Regions from separate parts of the Brevibacillus sp. HD3.3A genome, predicted to be linked through region 2. Evidence: riboswitches for the same ligand, from Rfam matches in the RefSeq annotation. Region 2 holds a riboswitch; each other region holds the start of a gene.
What was found. Region 2 has a riboswitch for cyclic di-GMP ahead of HP435_RS08130 (methyl-accepting chemotaxis protein). Riboswitches for the same ligand answer to the same signal wherever they lie in the genome.
Positions count from the first base shown of each region.

Region 1: it holds a riboswitch for cyclic di-GMP, as region 2 does, so the genes downstream of both, HP435_RS05605 (GNAT family N-acetyltransferase) here and HP435_RS08130 (methyl-accepting chemotaxis protein) in region 2, are expected to answer to the same signal.
Region 3: it holds a riboswitch for cyclic di-GMP, as region 2 does, so the genes downstream of both, ggt (gamma-glutamyltransferase) here and HP435_RS08130 (methyl-accepting chemotaxis protein) in region 2, are expected to answer to the same signal.

Region 1 is NZ_CP085874.1:1,094,329-1,096,529, reverse strand. It holds gene HP435_RS05615 (TrmB family transcriptional regulator) at 1-184, opposite strand, end outside; gene HP435_RS05610 (hypothetical protein) at 290-472, opposite strand; cyclic di-GMP riboswitch class I at 667-750, shown strand; gene HP435_RS05605 (GNAT family N-acetyltransferase) at 1,075-1,539, shown strand; gene HP435_RS05600 (methyl-accepting chemotaxis protein) at 1,541-2,201, shown strand, end outside.
Region 2 is NZ_CP085874.1:1,662,923-1,665,123, forward strand. It holds gene HP435_RS08130 (methyl-accepting chemotaxis protein) at 1-861, opposite strand, end outside; cyclic di-GMP riboswitch class II at 1,010-1,092, opposite strand; gene moaA (GTP 3',8-cyclase MoaA) at 1,281-2,201, shown strand, end outside.
Region 3 is NZ_CP085874.1:5,754,386-5,756,586, forward strand. It holds gene HP435_RS26905 (SET domain-containing protein) at 65-682, opposite strand; cyclic di-GMP riboswitch class I at 929-1,017, shown strand; gene ggt (gamma-glutamyltransferase) at 1,202-2,201, shown strand, end outside.

The DNA of each region.
Region 1 (2,201 bases), 570 kb from region 2:
CCGTATAGACCGCCCCTTTTTCCAGCAGCTTGCCTATGACCTCGTAAATCATCGAGCGCGGTACGCCGGAGCGCTTGCTGATTTCGTATCCGGTAATCGGAGAATGCTTCAACAAGCCAATGTAAGCCTTGCACTCGTATTGGGAAAAACCGAGCTTTTGCAACTCTTTGTAAATGTCGTCCATATCGTCCTCTTTAGTCGTTAGTCTTATACTCACTATAATGCCTCTCCCGCCAAACATGCAACAAAAAAAGCCCTCGGCATTCGAGAGCTTTTTTCACACATGCTGTTAAGCGATTTCTTTCACTTTAATATAAGAAACGTTTCGCACATTGATGACGATGTCGTCGTACTGGAGCCATCCATCTTTCTGGTTGGCGACCATCTGGATGATCTCTTCCGGTTCTGTCGTCTCAATGCGGATCACTTCTCCCCCTGAAAAGTGAAATTCGATTGTTTTCGTCTCTGCCATCCTCTCATCCCTCCTCTTCTCTCTATCTTTATCGGATGGATGGTAAAATTTTGTTACGCTACTCTTACCGTTACCTTAATTCTGACTATTTTTATAAAGAATTGGTTATTTTTACCCTACCAAAACTTGACAAGACTGTTTCTTTTGGATTATATTTTGCATGATTCGACATGACTATACATTTTTCGCAAACTGAATGACAAAGGCAAAGTCATCGAAAGGTGGCGACGCAAAACCACGGGTCTAAAGTCTTCGACCATGACAGCCGGGTTGCCATACATCATGTGCGTAATTGTGCGATGATGGTGACTGAAGGCTGTTCCCGTGTGTGGAATGGCCTTTTTTGTGTGAAAAACGTCTCGACGTTTTTCAGGAAATTGGATGTGGCCGCTTGCGGTCAACAAAACGGTCATGGCCGTTTTGTGTGCAATCTCATAGAAAGGAGGCGCCAGTCCATCTATCAACAGTAAACTTGTACATGAAAAAACAAAAGAGAGATAAAAATGGAGTGGAGTATTATGTACAAACTGGTTGATTCAGTAGAGTCTTTGGCGAGTTTTCACCAAATCAAGGAGAGCGTTTGGACCTCCATGGGCTTTGAAATGGAATACGTCAAAAATGGTTCCGATGCTTATTTGCTATTGTCAGAAGATGACGAAGCAGGCGGTACTTTTGAATTTACGCCACATGAAAAATCTTCTGCTTTTCTCCGCGATTTGTTTCAGGACGTGTTGAGCGCCGATATGAAAGTGGTGGAAGTAGACAGTTTCGCTGTCTTGCCGAAATACCGTGGAAAACTGGGACGTTGGGGCGTTGCCCTCATGATCGATTATGCTGAAAAACACGGTTATACGCATGCAGTCGGTTTAGCAGACCCGGCTTTTTTTCAGTTGATTAATACAAAATACAACGTCAAAGCGACACAAGTGAAGGATATGGTCTATTACAAAGGGGCGAACGCCATCCCGACCATTTTTCACCTGCAGGAAGCCTATACGAGCAAGGACCATCCCGCGTTTTCCTGGTATCAAACGCTTTGCAAACAAATAAAAGTTGAGGTTAGCTGACATGGAACTTTTACAAAGAAGAAATAATTGGGTCGTCATTGTTTTTGCAAGCATCATTACCGTGGTGCAAATCGTGAATCTCATCATGGGAGTGCCGATTTCCTTCGTCTTGACTGTGCTCGGTATTTTGTACGGAGTGCTGGCGCCGTTCGCGTATTTGTCCAATCGTCCGGCGTGGCGCGACAAAATGGCTCCATTCATGAAGTTTTTCAACTTCGCGGTAATCGGCATCTTCATGTTCATAATTACCGGGCTTGATCCTTGGCTGGTCAATATTATGACCATCATGTTCTTCGTAGCCGTCATGGGGATTTATCAGGACAGGCTGATCAACATTTTGACGATCGTGGCAGCGCTCGGGATCGTCACGTACTACTTCCTGACAAATGGCGAAGCGATTTTTTATACCTCCAATCCGGTTCATTTGATGTACTACCTGCTTACCTTCTGCTTCGTATCGGCAACAAGCATGATGCACGCGATATTCAACAACAGACTGCAACAGGAAAGCGAAGAACAGAAGCAGCAGGCGATCGCTTCCAAAGAATCGCTGCAACGCATTTTGGATCAGATCAACGAATCGCTCAGCTCTGTGCAGGAATACCAGGAGAATCTGAACAAGGTGACGGATGGCGTGAATGTCCGGGCAGTTGAAACCGTCG
Region 2 (2,201 bases):
GTGAATCTCCTGATCGAGCTTGTTGACGCGGCCCATGACCTCTTCGAAGACGCGCCCGACTTGCCGGATGTCTCCCAGCGCGGCATTGATGATCTGCCTGCTCTGTTCTGCGGAGTGGACGGCATCGTCCGTTCCTTCCGCCACCTTGATAGCGTGGTTGGCCACTTCCTGAATGGAAGCGCTCATTTCTTCCGTAGCTGCTGTCACGCTGTGGCTTTCCTCAATTTGTTCGTCCATGCCCGAGATGAGCTGTTTGGTCGTATCGAGCTGTGTCATATGATTCAACATGTCGGAGATGCCGAACAAAAATGATTTGAACGTCTCTTCCATATATACTTCCACGATCAGTTGCTGATCGAACGCTGCCAGTTTTTGGACGGATGTGACCATTTGCATCATTTGATGCGGCTGATGGCTCCATTTTTCCATCAAGATCGATGTCATGATCTGAATCAACATATGATGAGCGGAGATAAAATGATCGGCTGTCAGATGAATGCGGCTGTGAACTTGTCCAATCACAATTCTCGTCTTCACGTATTCGTAATCCACATTCGCCTGCAGAAACTGTTCAAGATACAACTCCAATGTGTGTTTCAATTTTCCTAGTGTTGAGTGGTCGAGAATCAGTTTTTGCAATTGATCAACAGCCGTGATTGCGCCGTAAAATTGGTCGACAATCTTCGCTTTAAAGGGCGAAAGCGTTTCGGCAGCATTTTTGACATGGGCGAGCGTGTCTTGATCCACCCCTAAAAAGGACAAGCGCTCCTTTACTCGTTCTCCTACTTGATCGATGTCAGTCGTGTGAGAGGATTTTACGTACTCTGTCCATGGCTTTGTTTTCTTCGTAAAAAATTGCATGCAGACCTCCGGATTCTTTGCTTTTCTCTTTTTTAGTCGTTCGCTTCAAAACGGGGGAAGAGAGCATACGTCAATGGTGCTTTGGTGAGTGAATTGGCGATAGTGGACACGACAAATGTTCTGGGATAAAATAAACCGACCCTACAGCAATAATAGGGTCGGTTGCACTACTCACTCCCAGCCATTCAAGTGCCCACATACAAATCGCTGATCATCGCTTCCACTTTCAGTTATACAATTTCACAATATATAGTCATATTAGCTTATATTAATTCAAAAAGGGAATAGCAAAAATGAGCTATTTACACTTTCAAGCAAAATATTATGGTTTTGCATAGGAACAACCAGGCGAAAGTGCAGGAAAGCTATTACGCCCGATCGTGGATATGATACGCTAGGAAAAAGGAGAGTGACAGCCAATGCCAGAGCAGTCGCCACTCGTTGATACACGAAATCGCCCTCTCCGCGATTTGCGTATTTCCGTGACAGACAAATGCAATTTTCGTTGCAGATACTGCATGCCTGCGGAAATTTTTGGACCGGACTTTGAGTTTTTGCCGCAGCACAAGCTGCTTTCATTTGAAGAGATTGTTCGACTGACCGACATTTTCGCCTCGCTTGGCGTCCAGAAAATCAGAATTACAGGCGGAGAGCCGCTCATGCGCAGAGGCTTGCCTGTGTTAATTGAAATGATAAAAAAAGTAGCAGGTATTCACGACATCGCTATGACCACCAACGGTTCGTTGCTCGTCCGCCACGCGCAGGCTCTGAAGGAAGCAGGACTTGACCGCGTGACAGTCAGTCTCGACAGTCTGGACAACGAGCGGTTCGGCACATTGAACGGCAGGGGCTATCCGGTAGAAGCTGTGCTGGACGGCATACGGGCGGCGGCTGAAGCAGGTCTTGGCGTGAAAATCAACATGGTCGTGCAGCGGGGAGTGAATGACCAAGATATTTTGCCGATGGCCAAATACTTCCGCGAGCAGGGGCATACTTTGCGCTTCATTGAATTTATGGATGTCGGAAACTCCAATGGCTGGAAGCTGGATCAGGTCGTGCCGTCCAGCGAAATCGTCCGCATGATTCACCAGGAGATGCCGCTTGTTCCGATCGAGGCAAATTACTTCGGGGAGGTCGCTTCGCGCTATCGCTACGAGGACGGGGATCAGGAGATCGGGCTGATTTCTTCTGTGACGCAAGCTTTTTGCTCCACCTGTACCCGCGCCAGGCTGTCCGCAGAGGGCAAAATGTACAACTGCTTGTTCGCTTCTGCGGGAGAAGACTTGCGCGAGCCGCTGCGAAACGGAGCGAGCGACGATGAGATCAGAGCGCAGATTCAG
Region 3 (2,201 bases), 2.1 Mb from region 2:
TTCCATAATACTGATTCTCTTCCCAGAGTTCAACAAAATCGGGCCGTTGTCCGGCCCGCTGTCTCTACCATTCCTGCTCTTTTTGCCATTGGGATTGCGGCTGGCAGTACAACGAAATGATAGAGTCGAGGGAGCGACGCTGCTCGGTTATGCCGCGAATAATTTTCAAATGCTTGGGTCGAACCAGGTGGAGCAGCGGCTGTTCAACATGATTGAACCGGGCGAAAGCTTCAGCTGCAACCTCATCCCACTGCCGGTAATAGCGCAGCAAGTCATCAGGCATCACCCGCGATCGATTCGTCCCCGGCTCCGGCAAGCAATCAAACGGTTCATCCAGATTCAGCGTACCGTAATCATCGGTCAGCTCTTCCCCCGGCAAAATGTCTCTGGCAGCCAGCTCCAAGTCGTACATCGTCGCCACGCAGGTCGCATGGAAGCTGTGGTTCACAAATCGGGCCTTATCCCAGCACAAGATGTATTTTCCAAACTGATTTTTGAAGGAATACTTCTGCACATCCTGCTTTCTCAATGGGTCCAGTTTTTCCACATATGTCGGGTCCAATACCTGATCCAGGTCATCCTGTGCCCAGACAATCGTGCCTTTCGGGATCAATTTTGTCGCAAAAACACCGTACCCGATTTCATCGTTGATATAGCGAAGCTCCGTATCGGGATGCATCATGGCCTTGATTCACTCCTTGGCAAATGTGCGTTTTTACCATCATAAGCAGTTCGGCCAATAGTGGTGTGTGAATGTCGGGAAAAACGCACAACTCCCTGTTCCTCCCTTTTTTTCTAGATTAAAAAAATTTTTCTTATTTACCCCAATCGACAAATAGTCTATATTATTGACAAACGGATGATTAGGAAAATTTTCCTGTAACAATTGAATCAGTTTTCTATTATCAACTGGATGCGTTACCCATTGATATCGAAACGGCAAACCCGGGGAAATCCGGCGACGCAAAGCTAGAGGGGCTACCTCCGCACAAGCGGGCATGCCAGCCAGCTACCGAAGTATTGGTGTAGGACAAGACCAATGATCCTATATCATTGGTCTTTTTTTGCGCAACAATTGTCTATTTTTGTCCATTTATGTATTTATGTGTAAAAATATTCATTTTCAGTTAAGGAGGTGAGGCTGCGAAAAGCTGTCGGATTGTTGGAATCGTTCATCAAACATACAAGGAGGCTTCATACGATGTCATTCTGGAAGAAACTTTCTACTGTCGCATTGACTACTGCAATCGGCCTGGCAACCCTGTCTCCGGTTCAAGCAGCTAATCGGCCAACATCAATGTCGCCAAACGCAATGGTAACAACACCACACTATCTGGCTACAGCAGCAGCCCTGAAAACATTGGAAGACGGCGGCAACGCTGTAGATGCCGCCATCACCGCCGCTTCTACTCTCGCCGTCGTCTACCCGCATTACACAACGATCGGCGGAGATAACTTCTGGCTCATCTACAACGCCAAGACCAAGGAACTGAAAGCGCTGAACGGCAGCGGACGAGCTGGCGAAAAAGCAACGATCGACTACTACAAAGGCAAAGGCTACGAAAAAATTCCTTCCCGCGGCTACGAGTCTGCCAATACGGTGCCAGGCGTTGTTTCTGGCTGGTGGGAAGCGTACAACTACGCGCACAAAAGCATGGGCAACAGCAAGCTTCCGTGGCACAGGCTGCTTGAACCGGCGATCGGATACGCTGAAAATGGATATCCCGTCTCACCAAACCAGGTTTATTGGACAAAATACGCCATCGATCCGAACGATAACGATTTGAAAAACCTCCAGCGCTTTGAAGGGTTCCGCAAAACCTTCCTGAAGCCGAACGGAGAGCCGTATGCGCCTGGCGAAATCCTCAAGCAAAAGGACCTTGCCAAAACTTTGCAAATCATTGCGAAAAAAGGAGCAGACGGATTTTACAAAGGCGAAGTCGCCAAAAAAATCGTAGCGGATATGCAGAAAAACGGCGGGCTGCTCACCTTGAAAGACTTTGAAAAGCACACCTCCACATGGGCAGAACCGATTACAGTCGACTACCGCGGCTACAAGGCTTACAACGTACCGCCCAACTCCCAGGGCATGGCTTCGCTCTCGATCTTGAACGTGTTGAACAACTTCGACCTCAAGAGCATGGGCGAAGGGACGCCGGACTACTACCACACGATTGTAGAAGCCACCAAGCAAGCTTTTG